2 regions of the Alcanivorax sp. HI0007 genome follow, and region 1 is predicted to be linked to the other one. Evidence: predicted binding sites of a transcription regulator. Region 1 holds the regulator's gene; the other holds the start of a gene.
What was found. The regulator sigma-54, encoded in region 1, starts transcription at its own class of promoters, with help from an activator protein. The targets are predictions, from matches to a motif close to TGGCACNNNNNTTGCTNT.
Positions count from the first base shown of each region.

Region 2: a site for sigma-54 is predicted at 5,015-5,032, ahead of A3714_RS14760 (ANTAR domain-containing response regulator). Genes of this name have one in related genera too.

Region 1 covers NZ_LWEJ01000171.1:49,266-58,214, reverse strand. The annotation lists gene mgtE (magnesium transporter) at 1-649, opposite strand, end outside; gene A3714_RS09595 (HPr family phosphocarrier protein) at 750-1,019, opposite strand; gene rapZ (RNase adapter RapZ) at 1,035-1,886, opposite strand; gene ptsN (PTS IIA-like nitrogen regulatory protein PtsN) at 1,990-2,463, opposite strand; gene hpf (ribosome hibernation-promoting factor, HPF/YfiA family) at 2,480-2,779, opposite strand; gene A3714_RS09575 (RNA polymerase factor sigma-54) at 2,818-4,284, opposite strand; gene lptB (LPS export ABC transporter ATP-binding protein) at 4,548-5,273, opposite strand; gene lptA (lipopolysaccharide transport periplasmic protein LptA) at 5,270-5,836, opposite strand; gene lptC (LPS export ABC transporter periplasmic protein LptC) at 5,811-6,368, opposite strand; gene A3714_RS09555 (HAD family hydrolase) at 6,365-6,868, opposite strand; gene A3714_RS09550 (KpsF/GutQ family sugar-phosphate isomerase) at 6,869-7,837, opposite strand; gene A3714_RS09545 (phospholipid-binding protein MlaC) at 8,021-8,665, shown strand; gene A3714_RS09540 (BolA family protein) at 8,791-8,949, shown strand, end outside.
Region 2 covers NZ_LWEJ01000257.1:42,779-51,727, forward strand. The annotation lists gene A3714_RS14745 (LysR family transcriptional regulator) at 1-314, opposite strand, end outside; gene metE (5-methyltetrahydropteroyltriglutamate--homocysteine S-methyltransferase) at 449-2,740, shown strand; gene A3714_RS14755 (CmpA/NrtA family ABC transporter substrate-binding protein) at 3,015-4,187, opposite strand; gene A3714_RS14760 (ANTAR domain-containing response regulator) at 4,387-4,974, opposite strand; gene A3714_RS14765 (globin family protein) at 5,147-5,554, opposite strand; gene A3714_RS14770 (DUF3365 domain-containing protein) at 5,617-6,198, opposite strand; gene A3714_RS14775 (cytochrome c3 family protein) at 6,246-7,580, opposite strand; gene A3714_RS14780 (FAD-dependent oxidoreductase) at 7,591-8,949, opposite strand, start outside.

The DNA of each region.
Region 1 (8,949 bases):
GCAAGTTGGCGGGAATGGATTCGGTATCAGTGATCATGGCCTCGCGCACGGTGGTGCCGGGATCGCTGATTAGAACCTTGGTCAGTGGTAACAACCCGATAAACTGATTACGGCGATTGACCACCGCCAGGTTATCGGTGGTACGAGGGATTTCCCCCCGGCGGCGCAGGTAGCGTTGCACCACTTCGAAGGTGATTTCCGGGCGGATGGTGATCACATCCGTGTTCATCAGGCCCCCGGCGGTATCCTCCGGGTAGCTCATCACCTGTTCCAGCCGGTCGCGATTCTGCTCGTCCAGGCTGGCCATGACCTGGCTGGTCACATGCTCAGGCAGCTCCTGCAGCAAGTCGGCAAGGTCATCGGTGTCCAGCTCTTCCACCAGAGAGACTAGCTCATCAGTGCTCAGGTTGCGCAGTAGCTCAACCCGCACTTCCTCGCCAAGATACTGGAGAACCTCGCTTTCCTGGTCCTTGCTGAGCAGTTGCCAGAGAATCTCCCGTTCCCGGGGCGGAAAGGATTCCAGCAAATGCGCCGCTTCCGCACCGGGGAGATTGTTGAACAGCTGTCGCACCTGCGTATAGGTGCCGCTGGACAAGGCGCGGTTGATGACTTTGTGGTGCTGTTGACTACGGCTGGTATCGGCGGGCATGGAATATAATGAATAGTTAATAGTGAATAATGAATAACTCTCTGGATGGTACCCCAAATCCTGCGCTATTAATTATTCATTATTAATAATTCATTGCCTTTTACTCTTCTTCATCAAAGCGGCGGGCGAACAGGTCGGTGAGTTCGTCCATGGCGGCGGCTTCATCATTGCCTTCCACCTGGAAAACCACGCTGCTGCCTTTGGCGGCGCCCAGCATCAAAAGGCCCATGATGCTTTTGGCATCGATGGGTTTACCGTTATGAATAACGTGGATGCGGCTCTCGTATCGCGATGCCACACTGACCACCTTGGCGGCGGCGCGGGCATGAAGCCCGAGTTTGTTGATGATATCCAGTTTTGTTTCGATCATTGCGCGGCAGAGGCCTTAATCCAGTTCGCGGTGGCGTACCTGCAGGGTGGTGCCCTCATCACGCAGCCGTTTTGCCAGTTGCTCGGTGATAAATACCGAGCGATGGCGACCGCCGGTACAGCCAATGGCCACCGTCACATAGCTGCGGTCGCTCTCGGCGAAAGCCGGCAGCCAACGTCTCACGAAGTGGTGGATATCCTCCAGCATGTCGTGGCTGGCCTGGTGTTCCTTGAGGAAATCGATGATGGCTTCATCGCGCCCGGTAAAGGGGCGAAGATCTGCGCGCCAGTGGGGGTTAGGCAGTACCCGTACATCAAACACCAGGTCGGCATCATTGGGCAGGCCATTTTTGAATCCGAAGGACTCAAGCTGAAGGGAGAGGGCGGCGCTGCGATTGGCGACCCGCTCACGCACCAGATTGCGAAGGCTGTGTACGTCGTAATTGCTGCTGTCGATCACCAGATCGGCACGCAAGCGGATGTTGGCCAAGAGCTCCCGTTCATGCTGGATGGCGGATTCCAGTGAACCCTGTTGCGCGCCGAGAGGATGCCGGCGGCGGGTGGCACTGAAGCGTTTCAGCAGAGTGCTGTCGTCCGCATCCAGATAAATGATTTCGGTCTTGACCTGTTGCTGATGCAACGCATCCAGAATGGCGTCAAAAGCCAGCAACTGGGTAGGCAGGTTGCGGGCATCAATGCCTACCGCCGCCCGCTCAATGGGCAGCTCTCCCTGGCTCAGCTGCTCTGCAAGAGTGGGCAACATGCCCACCGGCAGGTTGTCGACGCAATAGTAGTTCTGGTCTTCCATGGCCTGCAGGGCCGTGGTCTTTCCCGAGCCGGAGCGGCCGCTGATGATGGTGAGTTTCATGGCTGCACCGCGCCTCTGCCATACACCACACGCAGGCATCCACGGTCAGCAGAGGAGGGGCGGTGGCTCTGACGCATAATGCCCGAAAGCTTGATGGGTAATGTCATGATGCCAGTCGCAGCTCCGCTTCGGATTCCACGGCAGTGTGATACAGGTGGTGATTGTCCTTGCTGAGTCGCAGCTCGGCACGGTAGTCGTCGTCGTTGAACAGGGAGGCCAGGTGGCTGAGGGTTTTCAGGTGCTGTTCCGGGTTTTCCTGGGGAACAAGCAACACAAACACAAGATCCACGGGGCGACCGTCAACGGCATCAAAATCGATGGGAGTGGACAGTTTCAGCAGCAGCCCGATGGGTTGCTGGCAGTGACCGAGACGACAGTGAGGAATGGCGATGCCTTCGCCGATGCCCGTGGAGCCCAGCTTTTCCCGGGCTACCAGGGCGTCGAAGACCTCCTGTTCGTTGAGGCTGTCGCAGCCGGCCGCAGCCAGCTGCGCAACCTGGTCCAGCAGCTGTTTCTTGCTGCTGGCCTGCACCTGATTATGGGTGCGTGCTTCGGTGAGTAGTTCGCGAACTCGCATAATTGTCGCTTTGGGGTCAGTGGCCGTGCTTGTGGCTGACGGCCTTTTCCTTGTGTTTGAGAATCTGGCGGTCGAGCTTGTCCGTCAGCTTGTCGATGGCAGCGTACATGTCCACTGCCTCAGCGGTGGCGAAGACGTCAGCCCCGGAGATATGGATAGTGGATTCCGCCTTGTGGGTCTTGGGTTCCGGGGAAAGAATCACCTGGACACTGGTAATCTGGTCGAAATGCCGTTCAAGACGGGAAAACTTGTCTCCCACATAGGCTCGCAAAGCGTCGGTAATTTCCAGGTGATGACCGCTGATATTAATTTGCATGTCTGGCTCCTTTACCTGCTCTTGGGCCGTCCCGGCGCCTACACCAAACGCTTGCGGGCGCTGGATGACGGTATTCTCATCGCCTCTCTGTACTTGGCGACTGTCCGGCGCGCCACGTTGATTCCCTGCTCATTCAGCAAGCTTGCCAGCTTGTTGTCGCTGAGCGGCTTGCGGGGATTCTCGGCAGCGACCAGCTTCTTAATAATGGCACGAATAGCGGTGGAGGAACACTCACCGCCGCCGTCTGTTCCCACGTGACTTGAGAAGAAATATTTCAGCTCAAAGACGCCGCGGGGTGTCATCATGTATTTCTGGTTGGTGACCCGACTAATGGTCGATTCGTGCATCTCGACGGCATCGGCAATGTCGGCCAGAACCAGGGGTTTCATGGCCTCCTCCCCATAATCGAAGAAGTCTTGCTGGACTTCAACAATACGGGTGGCCACCTTCAACAGGGTGTCGTGGCGGCTTTGCAGGCTCTTGATGAACCACTTGGCCTCCTGCACGCAGTTGCGCAGGTACTGACCATCCTCTCCCCCGGCTTTGCGGGCCATGGCGGCGTACTGCTGCTGCAGGTTGACCTTGGGCAGCACCTCCTCGTTCAGGCTCACCTGCCAGTGGCCCTGGTGCTGGCGCACGATCACGTCCGGGACCGCGTAATCCACCTGGCTTTCCCCGATCTGCTCACCGGGGGCAGGATCCAGAGTGCGCAGCAGGGAGAGGGCATCAAGCAGATTTTCCTCGCTGATCTGCAGGACCCGCCGCAGGGCGGCATAGTCGTGTTTTTCCAGTAGCTCCAGATGCCCCAGCAGGGCCAGGGCATACTCCAGGAAGGGTGTGTCCGAGGGCAGTTGGCGCAGCTGCACGCGCAGGCAGTCGGCCAGATCGAGACTGGCCACGCCCACCGGATCAAATTGCTGCAGGCGATGCTGCACCGCCAGTACCTCATCGGCTTCCAGTTCATCGCCTTCGGTGAGCAGGTCCTCCTGAGCATTCATCATCGCCACGATGTCGTCCACGGACACGGTCAGGTAGCCGCGATCGTCCAGGGATTCGATGATGGTCATGGCGATAATGCGGTCCACATCGCTCATGGGAGTCAGGTTCAGTTGCCAGAGCAGGTGGTCCTGCAGGTTGCCGGCCACACTATGGCGTTGCTGCCAGTCGTCGGCATCGTCGGGAAGGGCGGTGGAGGCGCTGCTGGTCTGGCCGGAATAGACATCGTCCCATTCCGTTTCAATGCCCGGTTCGTCGTCCACGAACTCTTCCAGGGCATCTTCCCGTTCGGTATCCAGCTCCTGCTCGTCCTGACGCTCTTCGTCAGTGTCAGGCAGGGATTCGTCGCCAAAATCGTCAGCCAGCTCCAGCAACGGATTGCTTTCTACTGCCTGCTGAATTTCTTGGCGCAGGTCCAGCGTGGACAGCTGCAAAAGGCGAATGGCCTGCTGCAGCTGCGGTGTCATGGTCAGCTGCTGGCCGATTTGTAGTTGTAGGCTTGGCTTCATACTGCTCAGGCTGATTGGTCCCCAAAACCCGAGAATAACAGCCTATCTATGAGGCAAGCAATATTTGTGCCAATGGTGGTTCTGTGCTATGGAGCGGAGTTGACAGTTGATAGTGGACAGTTGACAGCTACGCGATAAAGGCTCTTGGTTCAGAAAACCATTTGAGGCCGCGCCCAAGCTTTAAACGCGGCCTCATACATTGCAGATGAAGACAGGATTTCCCGCGACAGCTGTCAACTGTCCTCTATCAACTGTCAATTTGTTTACAGTCTAAAGTCGGCACCCAAGTACACATCCCGCACCTGTTGGTTGCCCAGAATGGTGTCTGCATCGCCGGAGGCGATGATATGGCCGGCGCTGACGATGTAGGCGGTATCGCAGATATCCAGCGTTTCACGCACGTTGTGGTCAGTGATCAGTACACCAATACCGCGCTCTTTCAGGTGGCGAATGATGCCCTTGATGTCGTTCACGGAAATCGGGTCCACGCCGGCGAAAGGCTCATCCAGCAGAATGAAATCCGGGTCCGTGGCCAGGCCGCGGGCAATTTCCGCCCGGCGCCGTTCGCCGCCGGACAGGCTCATGCCCAGGGAATCGCGAATGTGGGTGATATGGAATTCCTTGAGCAGGCTTTCCATGCGCTCGTGACGTTCCGCCTTGCTGAGATCCTTGCGGGTTTCCAGGATCGCCATGATGTTCTCTTCCACGGTCAGGCGGCGGAAGATGCTGGCTTCCTGGGGCAGGTAGCCGATGCCGCGCTGGGCGCGACCATGCATGGGCAGATGGGTGATGTCCGCGTCGTTGATGTCGATGCGCCCGGCATCGGCTTCCACCAGGCCTACGATCATGTAGAAGCAGGTGGTCTTGCCGGCGCCGTTGGGCCCAAGCAGGCCGACGATCTGGCCGGCTTCCACGTCCAGGGACACATCTTCGATGACCCGGCGGCCCTTGTAGCTTTTTGCCAGGTGATGGGCGCGTAAATGGCTCATGGGGTGTTTGGCTCCGCCTCGGGGGAGGGCGCCACAGGCGCCTCGCCGTTTGCATTGTCGTCTGCCGGTGGGGCTTGTTCGGTGCCAGGTGTCTGGTTCTCGGCGGGGATCACCAGTCTCACTCGCTTGTCGCCTTCACTGCTGGCGTCGACTCGCTTGGAGTCCAGGCTGTATTCCACCCGGGCGCCCTCGAAAGTGTTGCCAAGATGTTCAATGTAGGCATCACCGGTGAGCACCAGGGTGCGTTTGCGGATGTCGTAGACCAGGTTGTTGGCGTGGGCCTGCAGGTCCTTGCCTTCTTGCATGCGTACCGGGGTGCCTGAGGCCTCCACGCGAGTCAGTTCGCCATTACGGGTAAACAGGCGCATTTCATCGGCAAACAGTTTGCGCTTGCCCTGTATCAGCTCCACATTGCCGCGATACAGGCCGCTGCCAGCGTCCTGCTCAAAGCGCCCGGAATCAGCGGTGACAGACACGGGCATTTGCCCAGGCGCCGCCAACGCCGTCACCGGCAGGGCAGCGGCAAGGGCGATGGTTCTAAGAAGCCGGTGCGTCAAACTCACTCTTTACTCCTTTTTCAAGGGTCAGGATGCCCTTGTCGAGATCGGCCTCCAGCGCTCCCGCGCGGGTGGTGCCGGATTCAAATTCCAGGTCCACATTGTCGGGAGAGCTGGCGATGTTGGTGTCGCTGTAAAAGCGCAGCTCCTGGGTATCCAGGGTAATCTTCTGTTGCTGGTTCCGGGCTTTCACGTCGCCGGAAAATACGATCAGGTCGCCATTTTCCTTGACGACGCCCTGCTCGCTAACGATGGTCCAGCTGCCCTTGTCGTTGGCCATTTCCAGCTCCGGTTCCTGCATCTCCGTGAGTGGATTATGGTCGTACTGTGTCAGGGTTTTGGCGGTCAGATAGTACTGGAGACGGCCGTCCTCTTCACTAAAAGCCCGCGCCGTAATGTCTTTGGCAACAATGGCTGGTGCCGTGAGGATGCCATCCTCCTGCCCGGGGAGAGTGTCATCCCACTCGTGGAGCGTCATCAGCATCACCAGTCCCAGCATCAGGACACCGGTGGCGCTGAGCAGGCCCTGGCGCTTCATGCCGGGCTCCGCTGTGCCAGGATGGCGTCGCAAATTTCCCGCACCGCGCCCTCGCCGCCACGCCGTTCGGTAATGTGGTTGGCGGCCGCCTTGGCGCAGTCATGGGCATTGGCCGGGGCAAAGCTGAGCTGGGCCCATTCCAGGGCGCTCACGTCCGGTTCGTCATCGCCGGCATAGCCGGTTTCGCTGGCGGCAATACCCAGCTGGTTCGCCAGGTCGGCCAGGGCGACACCCTTGTCCTCGCGGCCCTGAATCACATGGTTAATGCCCAGGTCGGCGGCGCGTTTGGCCACCATGGGGGTGTTGCGGCCTGTGATGATGGCCAGGGTCACGCCGCTGGCGGCCAGTTTCTTCAAGCCGTGGCCGTCCAGGGTGTTAAAGACTTTGAGGGTCTCGCCGTCCGGGCTGAAGTAGATGCGTCCGTCGGTCATCACTCCGTCCACGTCGAAGGCCATCAGGCGCAGTTTCTGGGCATCAATGGAAGACAGTTGCATTGGCATTTACACCACCCCCGCGCGCAGCAGGTCCTGCATATTGAAGGCACCCAGTGGCTTGTGGTCCTGGTCGCAGACCATCAGGCCGTTGATCTTGCGGCTTTCCATGATCTGCAGGGCCTCCGCGGCCAGGTGGCCAGGTTCAATGGTGATTGGCTGGGCCACCATCACCTCGTCGATGGTGGCCTTGCGGATGTCGATGTCGCGGTCCAGCATGCGGCGCAGATCGCCATCAGTGAAGATGCCTGCCAGGGTGCCGTCGTCCCGGGTGATGGCTGTCATGCCCAGACCCTTGCGGGTCATTTCCAGTAGCGCTTCGCTGAGCGAGGTCCCACTGGCAACCACCGGCAGTTGTTCCCCGGCGTGCATGATGTCATCCACCTTCAATAGCAGGCGCCGGCCCAGGCTGCCGCCGGGGTGGCTCATGGCGAAATCTTCGGGCGTAAAGCCGCGGGCTTCCAGCAGGGCAATGGCCAGGGCATCGCCCATGGCAAGGGCCGCTGTGGTAGAGGAGGTGGGGGCCAGATTGTGCGGGCAGGCTTCTTCGCTGACCGCCACGGTCAGGTGCACATCGGAGAGCTGCGCCAGGGCAGATTGTGGCCGGCCGGTCATGCCAATCAGGGCGGTGCCCTTGCGTTTGATGACCGGGAGGATGGCCAGTACTTCGGCGGTTTCTCCGGAGTTGGACAGGGCCAGCACCACATCGTCCGGGGTGATCATGCCCAGGTCGCCGTGGGACGCTTCCCCCGGATGCACAAAGAAAGAAGGTGTGCCGGTGCTGGCCAGGGTGGCGGCCAGTTTGCTGCCCACGTGGCCACTTTTCCCCATGCCGGTGACGATGACCCGTCCGCGGGCGGCCAGCATCAGGTCGCAGGCGGCGGAGAAGCTGTCATCCAGGCTGTCTTTCAGGCAATCAACGGCTCTGGCCTCGATGTCCAGTACCCGTCGACCCACGCCGATGTGGTCGTGACTCATTCATCTCTCCTCTGGTCGGGGTCGATTATACATTGCTGGGGACGCCTCGTTGACCCGAATTCTGTTTCATTTGGAACCGTTGGGACATCTTGTGACTCCAACAAAGCAGATGCGGTTCAGTGTGTTACTGGACATCAGCGGTATAAAACCGTAAAACCGCCGGACATTAACAGGGAGTTTTCTATGCATTTGCAGCGTGTTATCCGGATCTGGTTGGCAATGGTGTTTACCGCCATGGCCTCTTTGGCGGCGGCGGACAGCGATCCGCGGCAGGTGGTGATGGAAGCGGTGGAGCGTATGACCTCCCGTATCGAGGCGGAGCGGGAGCAACTGGAGGCTGATCCGGACCGGGCCAAGGAGCTGGTGCGCGAGGAGCTTGGCGATCTGGTGGACTTCAAGCGTATCACCCGAATGGTGATGGGCGATTACTTCGGGCCGTCCAGCAAGGAACAGAAGTACCGGTTTCTGGACGTGTTCAAGAATAGCCTGATCAATACCTATGCCTCCGGTATTACCCTCTATGAAGGCCAGAAGATTACTACGCTGCCCATGCAGGAAGGGGATCGCAAAGGCGATTATGCCCGGGTACGCATGGAGGTGAAGACCAACTCCGGCAAGACGGTACCGATCTACTACACCCTGTTCCTGCGTGATGGCCAGTGGCGGGTAATCAATGTTTACGTGAACGGTCTGGATCTGCGCGATACCTTCCAGAGCCAGTTCGCCCAGGGCATGCAACAGTACAACGACATCGACAAGGTGATCGACAACTGGTCTGCAGACGCCAAGATTGATGCGGGTATCAAGGACAGCGACCCGAAGAGCTGATTCTTCCGGCGGTGCCGCCGTGGCAAGGGGGCGTCGGCTCGCGTATTATTGCCGTTTTCACCGAGGAGCGGGTTAATCCCGCTCCTCGCTGTTCGGGCCGCTGTCGGCCCCGATGAGGAGCGAGCATGAATCCGGAAGAGGTAAAAGCACTGGTCGAAGCCGGTTTTGACGATGCCGATGTGGCGGTGGAAGGCGGCGGCGACCGGTTCCAGATTCGCGTCATTTCCACGGCCTTTGAAGGCCTGATGCCGGTGAAGAAGCAACAACTGGTCTACGCCACCATC
Region 2 (8,949 bases), on a different contig from region 1:
TGGAAGCAGGAGTGACATTCAATGGCGATATGCAGGCGCCCGGTCTGGCCCGCCGCCAGGCGTTTCAGCTCCCTTTCCGTTTGCTGCACCCGGGGCAATACCTCCCGGGCCAGCGTCAATACCCGCAAGCCAGCCGTGGTAAATCGCACCGGACGCGTGCGCCGTACCAGCAAGGCAGCGCCCAGCCTACCTTCCAGATCCTTGAGCTGATGGGACAGCGCAGACTGAGTCACATGAAGCCGTTCCGCCGCTTCCATCAGGGAACCGGCCTCTTCGATCGCCAGCAGGGTGGTCAGATGTCGGACTTCCAGCATGAGAATATCTCATATTTAAAATTAGATATTTGATTTTGCCTCAACTTCACCTGTCCCCACAATAGTCCCCAATCCCACTGGCACCTGAAAGCAGGCCAGCCAGTGTCCCCATTTCTGCATGAAAGGAAGACAGCATGACCACCCTCCACAACCTCGGCTTTCCCCGTATTGGTGCCCGCCGTGAGTTGAAGCAAGCCGTGGAAGCCTACTGGGCCGGCGATCTGCAACAGACCGAACTGGAACATGTGGGCAAGAGCCTGCGCGAACGACACTGGGCGCTGCAGGCGGAAGCCGGCCTGGACCTGGTACCCGTGGGCGATTTCGCCTGGTACGACCAGATTCTGGAATTTTCCTGCCTGCTGGGCGTGGTACCCCACCGCTTCCAGCAGGACAACCAGCAACCGGTAAACCTGGATACCCTGTTCCGCATGGCCCGGGGCCGGGCCCCCACCGGCACGCCGGCGGCGGCCTGTGAAATGACCAAATGGTTCGACACCAACTACCACTACATCGTGCCGGAACTGGCGGCGGACCAGACCTTCCGCATTGCCCGGGAAAGCCTGTTCGAACAGGTGGAAGAAGCCAAAGCCCAGGGCCACGCCCCCAAGCCGGTGATCCCCGGACCGCTCACCTATCTGTACCTGAGCAAGGGCGAGAGCTTTGATGGCGCCGACGACAGCAACAAGCTGACTCTGCTGGACAGCCTGATTCCCGTGTACCGCCAGATCCTGCAGCGGTTCGCCGATCAGGGCGTGGAATGGGTGCAGATCGATGAACCGATTCTGGTGCTGGACCTGCCCGACAGCTGGCAGCGCAGCTACCTGCGTGTCTACGACCAGCTCGCCGCCGCCAGTGAGTGCAAGTTGCTGCTGGCCACCTACTTCGGCGGCCTGGAAAACAACCTGTTCACGGCTCTGGAATTGCCCGTGGATGGCCTGCACCTGGATCGGGTGCGCGGCAACGATGATCTTGGTCAGGTGGTGCCGCGGCTGGGCGACAAGGTGCTGTCGCTGGGCTACATCAATGGCCGCAATATCTGGCGCACCGATCTGGATGCCGCCCTGGATGCGCTGATCTCCCTGCGCAACGAACTGGGCGATCGCCTGTGGCTGGCGCCCTCCTGTTCCCTGCTGCACAGCCCGGTGGATCTGGATCAGGAAGACAAGCTGGATAGCGAGCTGAAAAGCTGGCTCAGCTTTGCCAAACAAAAACTGCAGGAACTGGCGCTACTGGGCGGCGCCCTGGACGGCGACAGCAGCGTCAATGCGGGTCTGCAATCCCAACGCGACGCCCTGCAAGCCCGCGGTCTGTCCAATCGTATCCATAACCCGGTAGTGGGCAAGCGGCTGGCTGACGCCGGCAACGTCTCCCGCGACCGCAACAGCCCCTTTGCCGAGCGCATTGCCAAACAACAGCAAGCGCTGCAATTGCCGGCCTTCCCCACCACCACCATCGGCTCCTTCCCGCAGACCCGGGAGATCCGTACCGCCCGCCGCGACTGGAAAACCGGTCGCCTGGACGACGCCTCCTACACCGAGCAGATGAAGCAGGAAATTGCCCGCTGCATCCGCTATCAGGAAGAGGTGGAACTGGATGTGCTGGTGCACGGCGAAGCCGAGCGCAACGACATGGTGGAATACTTCGGTGAGTTACTGGATGGCTTTGTCTTCACCCGCTTCGGCTGGGTGCAGAGCTATGGCTCCCGCTGTGTCAAACCGCCGATCATCTTCGGTGACGTGCAGCGACCCGAAGCGATGACCGTGGCATGGGCGCAATACGCCCAGTCGCTCACCGACAAGCCCGTCAAAGGAATGCTCACCGGGCCGGTGACCATCCTGCAGTGGTCCTTCGTGCGCGATGACCAACCCCGCGCCGACACCTGTCGCCAGATCGCCCTGGCCCTGCGCGATGAAGTGCAGGACCTGGAAGCCGCCGGCATCAAGGTGATCCAGATCGACGAACCCGCCCTGCGCGAAGGCCTGCCCCTGCGCAAAGCCGACTGGGGCCAGTACCTGGACTGGGCCGTGGACTGCTTCCGCCTGGCCACCGTGGGCGTGGCCGACGATACCCAGATCCACACCCACATGTGCTACTCGGAGTTCAACGACATCATCGAGGCCATCGCCGCTCTGGATGCGGACGTGATCACCATCGAAACGTCCCGCTCCAACATGGAACTGCTGGATGCCTTCCGGGATTTCCAGTATCCCAACGACATTGGTCCGGGGGTGTACGACATCCACTCCCCCAATGAACCGGACGTGGGCTGGATGGTACAACTGATGGAAAAAGCCGCCGAGCGACTGCCCAGAGAACGGCTGTGGGTGAACCCGGACTGCGGCCTGAAAACCCGCAAATGGGAAGAAACCCGCGGCGCCCTGGCCAACATGGTGGATGCGGCCAAGCAGCTGCGCGAAGCGGTTTAGCATCCTCTGCCGAAACCGAAACCAACGCCCCCCCGTTGGAGCCTTGCTTGCAAGGCGAAGAGCAAAACGCTGGCACCGTGCCAGACCGAACCCCTTCGCTTTGCAAGCAAAGCTCCAACGGTGAAAAGGCCAAATTATCGGCCTACCTCACGCCCCTCCACCAAAAAAACTAAATCCCCGTTGGAGCCTTGCTCGCAAGGCGAAAGGCAAGAAGCTGGCTCAGTGCCAAACCAAACGCCTTCGCTTTGCGAGCAAAGCTCCAACGGGGCGGGTTCTATTGTGCCGGCCCCGCTTCCGCTTCGATCACTTTCAACAACCGGTCCGGCCCCAGCTCCACGGGCTTGGGTTCGCCGGGTAACTGCCAGTGGCCTGCATGGCGCTCGTCCGGTTTGCTATCCATCAATGGCAGGCTGGTGAGATCCGCCAGGGCATCGCGGAACAGGTCGGTGCGGTAGCACTGGGCCGCGAAGGTCCGGGTTTCTTCCAGGGAACACTGGCGCCAGCGCTGCATTTCTTCCAGCAGGAAACGGGCGTCAGATCGCCAGGGAAAATTCGCATGGAAACCGGCGAACACATGAAAGTGATGGGCCGGAAACGGTTGCCCGGTCAGGCCGCCGGGCAACCGCTGACTGAAGGGAGCTCGGATCACTTCCGCCGGCACATCCAGCCAAGCCGGGTGCGCCAGCAACGACAGACTCTCCAACAGATTCTCGTCCGCATGGCGGGCGGCCCGGAAAAGGGCCCGCAGCATGGCGCGGTGGGGCCCGGGATTACGGGCCACCCAGTCCCGGGACACCGCCAGCACCTTTTCCGGCGCGTTTTCCCAGATCTGATAACCGGAAAGGATGCAGTGCCCGGCGCCGGTCAGGGCGGCCAGGCTGTTCCAGGGTTCGCCCACACAGAAACCATCGATATGCCCCATGCGCAGGTGATCCACCATCTGCGACGGCGGCAGCACCACCAGCTTCACATCGTGATCCGGGTCCAGCCCGGCCACGCTCAGCCAGTGACGTAATTGGTAGGCATGACAGGAAAACGGAAATACCACCGCCAGTACCAGCGGCGCCTCTCCACTGCCGGCCCTGGCGGCCACCAGCTTGTTCATGGCGCTGGCCATGTCGTTGGGCGTGGGTCCTTCGGATAAAGCACACAGCCCCTGGAACAACATCGGGGAGACGGTTATGCCGTTGCCGTTCAGGCCCATGGAGAAGGCCGTGGCCAGGGGTTTCTTGATGCAGCCCAGACCCAGTGACGTGGACATCAGCATGGGCGCCAGCATGGGTGCCGCATCCAGCTGCCCCACCAGCAGGCGATCACGCAGGCTGGCCCAACTCCACTCCGGTTGCAGCTCCACATCCAGCCCTTCGGCGGCGAAGTAGCCCGCTTCCTGGGCCACCACCAACGGCAGGCTGTCAGTGAGCGGCATATAGCCGATACGGATTTTCATGGGGCTTGCTCCGAAAGGGCCTGACGCCTGACGCTGGACGCCTGACGGCGAACACACCTGGCGCCCTCTACGGTACGTACCCGTCTCACCGTCTTATCCGGTGTCTCCATGAGGCTTCGACCCTTCATCAATGGCATCACTCGTCGCATATTATCTCCTGTGTAGCGTCAGGCCTCCGGCGTCCAGCATCTGGCGTTCTTCACCCCTGCGCCTTCAGCATCTCGGCATAATCCAGCACCGACCTGGCCACCTGGATCAGTGGCTGGCCGGTATTCATGGCCTGGCGCCGCAGGGTGCTGTAGGCATCCTGCTCGTTGAGGCGGCGGCGTTGCATCAGCAGGCCCTTGGCCCGCTCGATGATCTTGCGTTCTGCCAGCGCTTCGCGGGTCTGTTCCAGCTCCTCGCGCAGGGCCTGGTATTCCCGGAAACGGGCGGTGGCCACGCGCATCACCCCACGCACCCGGGCCAGATCGGTTTCCCCGGCCACATAGGCACTGACGCCGGCACGCAGGGCCGCCACGATCAGATCCTCATCGTCCTGGTTGCAGAACATGACCATGGGGCGCGGCATATCCCGCTGCACCAGGGCCATGCTTTCCAGGGTGTCCCGGTCCGGCGCGTCCATGTCCACGATCACCACATCCGGGTTGCTGGAATGCACCTTCTCCGCCAGCCCGGCAGCACTGGTCAGACGACAGAGGATCTCGTGCCCTTCATCGATCAGGGCACGCTCCAGAATCGCGGCGCGCGGTGGCTGGTCATCCACCAGCATGATTTTCAGGGCCATAGTGTCGGAAGCGTCCAGGGATTGAGTGTTACGGGATTGGTTTGCAACGGTTGTGCCAGTCATGGGTTTATTAACCTACTGTTTTTGTTTGCTATTCCTTTTTCACCATAAGGGCCCCCGCAAAGCGCACCATAGCGGTGCACTCTGCGGCGCCAAAACGGCGCCTCACGGCTCAGTAGTTCGCGGCATCAATCATGGTGCTGGCCAGCAAGGTATAGGCCTCTGTCCAGGCCGATTCTGTGTCGGCATCGAAGGCGTCGCCCAGACCCTGCGCCAATGTCCAGAGCAAGGCCTGCGCCACGGCGTCGTAATCTTCCGGTTTAACGCCGTAATCCTTATGGCGTTCACCCAGCTTCTGGACGGCGGGCACAATGGTATCGAGCCTGTCGAGCCCCTTTACCGCCACACCAATCATGCTCATCAGTTTCTTGCCCTGCTCTTCCATGTTGCCCTTGAAGAGTGGTTCCAGTTCCGGGGCCTGGGTAAACAGGCGCTGATAAAACAGGGCGGCCGCCTGATCGGCAATGCCTTCCACTTGCTGCCAGCTGGCCTGCACCCGCGCAATCTGTTCCGGTGTCATGGTATTTCTCCCGCTATTGGATAAGTGCTTGCACGCACAGCGTGCAAGCAGGGTGTTGCCGGTTACATGGGTACGCGAATCACCACGCCGCCCATCACATCGCCCAGCTCGAAATCCGTTTTGGGAGAGTCCTTGTGGTTGTTGTGACAAGCCGCGCACGGGGCGGCCACCGCCACATCCGGGTATACCGCCGTGTAGTAGGTCGTGTCGCCAAGAGCCTCGGTGCCGTAAAAGTTCTTGCCCGGGTTATCGACGATGTACTGCAAGCCTTCTTTTTCCAGTTCTGTTTTGGGCGCATTTTGTGAATTGATGGGCCACAGTGACTGCAAGGAATAGGAGAAATCACTGGATACCTCGGCCACCGCTTCCGCCCCGTAACGGAACATCTGCGCCGGCAGCGGTGCGCCGTTTTCCAGGTCTTCCCAGTACTCATGGGGTTTGATGCTGTCAGCACCCGCCGGGCCCAATCGCCCGATGATCATCTTGGTGTAATTGGTGCGGTCCGCGTTCATCACTGCGAACAGGGAATCGGTATAGACCTGTGGATCGATACCGACGGCAGGTTTGCTTTCCTGGCCGCCTCCGCAGGCACTTAATAGTAGTGTGGCCAAGGCTGTAGTGAACAACGTTCTTGAATATTGCATGGGTGTTACCTCCTCAGGTTCAGGAACCTCTGAATGAAACATCAGTATCAGTACGGTCCTCGCTTTCCTTCCCGGGCCTTGTCCCGCTCCACAGCCATATCCACCGATGGCACATGGTGTTCGGGTTTGCCCTGAAAGTTCTTTTCCACCAGATGCGGATCAGCCAGCGCATCAATGGCGAATTCCAGCCCGTGGCATTGCATGCACACTGGGCGAATCATTTTTTCTACCGGACGCAGGATCAGGCTCTGGTTGTGTTGCACCAACACATCATCGCCATGGGTTTCCCGGGGCATATGGCAGGTGGCGCAGGTCACGCCACTACCAGGGGGCAGCTCGCCGCGTTTTTCCGCTTGCCATAATCGGTGGTGGCTGGAGCGCAGGTATTCGTTGCTGTGTTCATCGTTGTGGCAGCCCAGGCAGCTATCCACGGCAGCTTTTTGGGTGTCGAAATCATGGGCACCATGGCAACTGATACACGTGAGCTCCCGGTGGCTGGCTTCCACATGCATGTTCAGCACCGATTGCGATGGCGTCATGGGTGATAACTCCATGGCCAGTCGCATGCCGTGCCGGCCCTGGAGGAACCCCTCGTTTTCCTGCTCATGACACTGGGCGCACTGCAACGGCGCTGGCTTGTCGACCCATTGATCGGCATCACCATGGCAGGCGGTACAAGCCACCCCGGCTTCCGCATGGGCGTTGCCATCCCAGTGCTCCGGCACGGTTTTGTCTGCGGGCGGCTTCCCGGAACCTTGTATCAGGGCAACCAGATCTGCGTCGCTCATCCGGCTGGCCAGGTTGCGGGGAGTCAGGCGGGGGCGCTCACTGAGCCAGGGCTCATCGGCATGGGCGAGCAGGAAATCTTCATAGAGCGCCAGGTTGTCATGGAAGTTATGGCAGCCGGCGCTGGCACAGGTATCGAATGCCATGCCTTGGTGGCTGGGGCGCTCTTCGCCAATGTCCTGATGACAATGCACACACATATCCATGGGCAACGTCACTCCCATGCCCACATCCAGCTCCGGCCGGTGCTCCACATGACAGGACACGCAGTAGCGGGCGTCCACATTCGCCAACCGGTTAGCGTTGCGCGGGTCAGTGAATTTGGATTTCGGGTGTGAGTCCCTGGCATCAGCAAGCTGCTCACCATGACAATTCACACACGCGTTTTGCAGCACCTCCTGGCTATTGAAACCTTCGTCATGGCAAGCACTGCATTGCAGCTCAATCTGGTGATGGCCATGGGTCATGGCACCGGGAAGAAAGGCACTCTTGGAAGCATCGTTATCCAGTAATGACATGCCCAGCCAGGCCGCCAGTGCCAGCGACCCCAACAGCCATAGCCCCCACCACAGTGTCTTGATCCCCGGCTTCCCCACAGGCATTCCCCTAGAAGTAGTACGCAGACAGGATGTGAAACACCAGCAGCGCAGGTAGCGGCCAGCACACCAGAATATGCAACCAGGTACTGCCCTGACGCAGCCGCCCCATGGCCGGAACCGAGCCCTGCAACCGGGTCAACAGGGCTGCCGTCATCCCCACTATTCCCACGCCCAGAAAGCTCAGCATCAGCCAGCGATTCAGGTTGTCCCCCAGGGAAAAACCGGTGTGCCCGTAAAGCAGCGCCAGCGCCATCGCCCCGAGCGCGGCATGGGCAATACGCCACCCGCTGAATCCCCCCATCGGCAAACCAGGAAAGCGCTTTTTCAATGACATCAGCAGTAAAAGCAGTGAAGCGATCAGCACCGCATAGCCACTCCACTGTCGCCATAGAGGGTTGCGGGAAACCAGCTCGAAGAACCCCATTTCCAATACCGAGGTGGCCGGCATCGGTGGCGGAAGCCATAACGCGACCCCCAGGAAAACAGCAGACAGGGCGGCAATAATGGCCAGGCTTCGACCGCCGGGCACACTCCGTTTGGCAGCGCCCTGCCCGCCACAAAGGCTGTCCAGAAGCGGCTCGCAACCGCCACAGACAGTGGCAGCTCCACTCGCCTGCTTCAGATCCGTCACCGCGGTGACGCCGCGATCCAGATATTCCTGTAACTGCCCCCGGGTCAGGCCACGGCATTGGCACACCACCGTCGCAGTCGGCCACTGCCCCACGGATTGGTCGTTGCTGTCACCCGGATTTCCCGTCAGTACAAAGCGGCCGACCTGCCAGGGCCACAGGCGCTTGCCATCGCGGATGCGATTGAGCACCTGTTGACGTTCCGGCCAGGGCCCCACCGATACCGTGCCGACCACCCGCCCGGTACGCACCATCAGCGCGCGATAGATGCCCTTTTCACGGTCGCGATAAACCAGAGTGCGATGCACCAGGCCACGCTCTTCATCACTGAACAGGCCGGCACTGAAGACTTCCAGCGACAGCACCTTGAGCCAGGTGCTGTCCGCCACCGGCATGTAGCTGACCGCTTCCCCGGCCAGATTGGCCGCTGCCACCCGAGCCTGTTGCAGGGCTGGCATAACCAGCCCGCACACCCGGTCCTGAAACTGGGCGCACTCTCCTACCGCATAGATATAGGGGTTGGATGTCTGCATACCCGCATTGACGCGAATACCACTGGCCACGGTGATGCCCGCCCGTTGGGCCAGCGCCGTGCGCGGAGCAATGCCGGTGGCAAACACCACGGTGTCACAGGGCAGCAACTGATCGTCTGCCAGGCGCACCCCTTCCACCCGCTCCACACCTTCCACACGTTTCACCCGGGCAAGCAGGCGTACATCCACTCCCGCGCTGGCGAG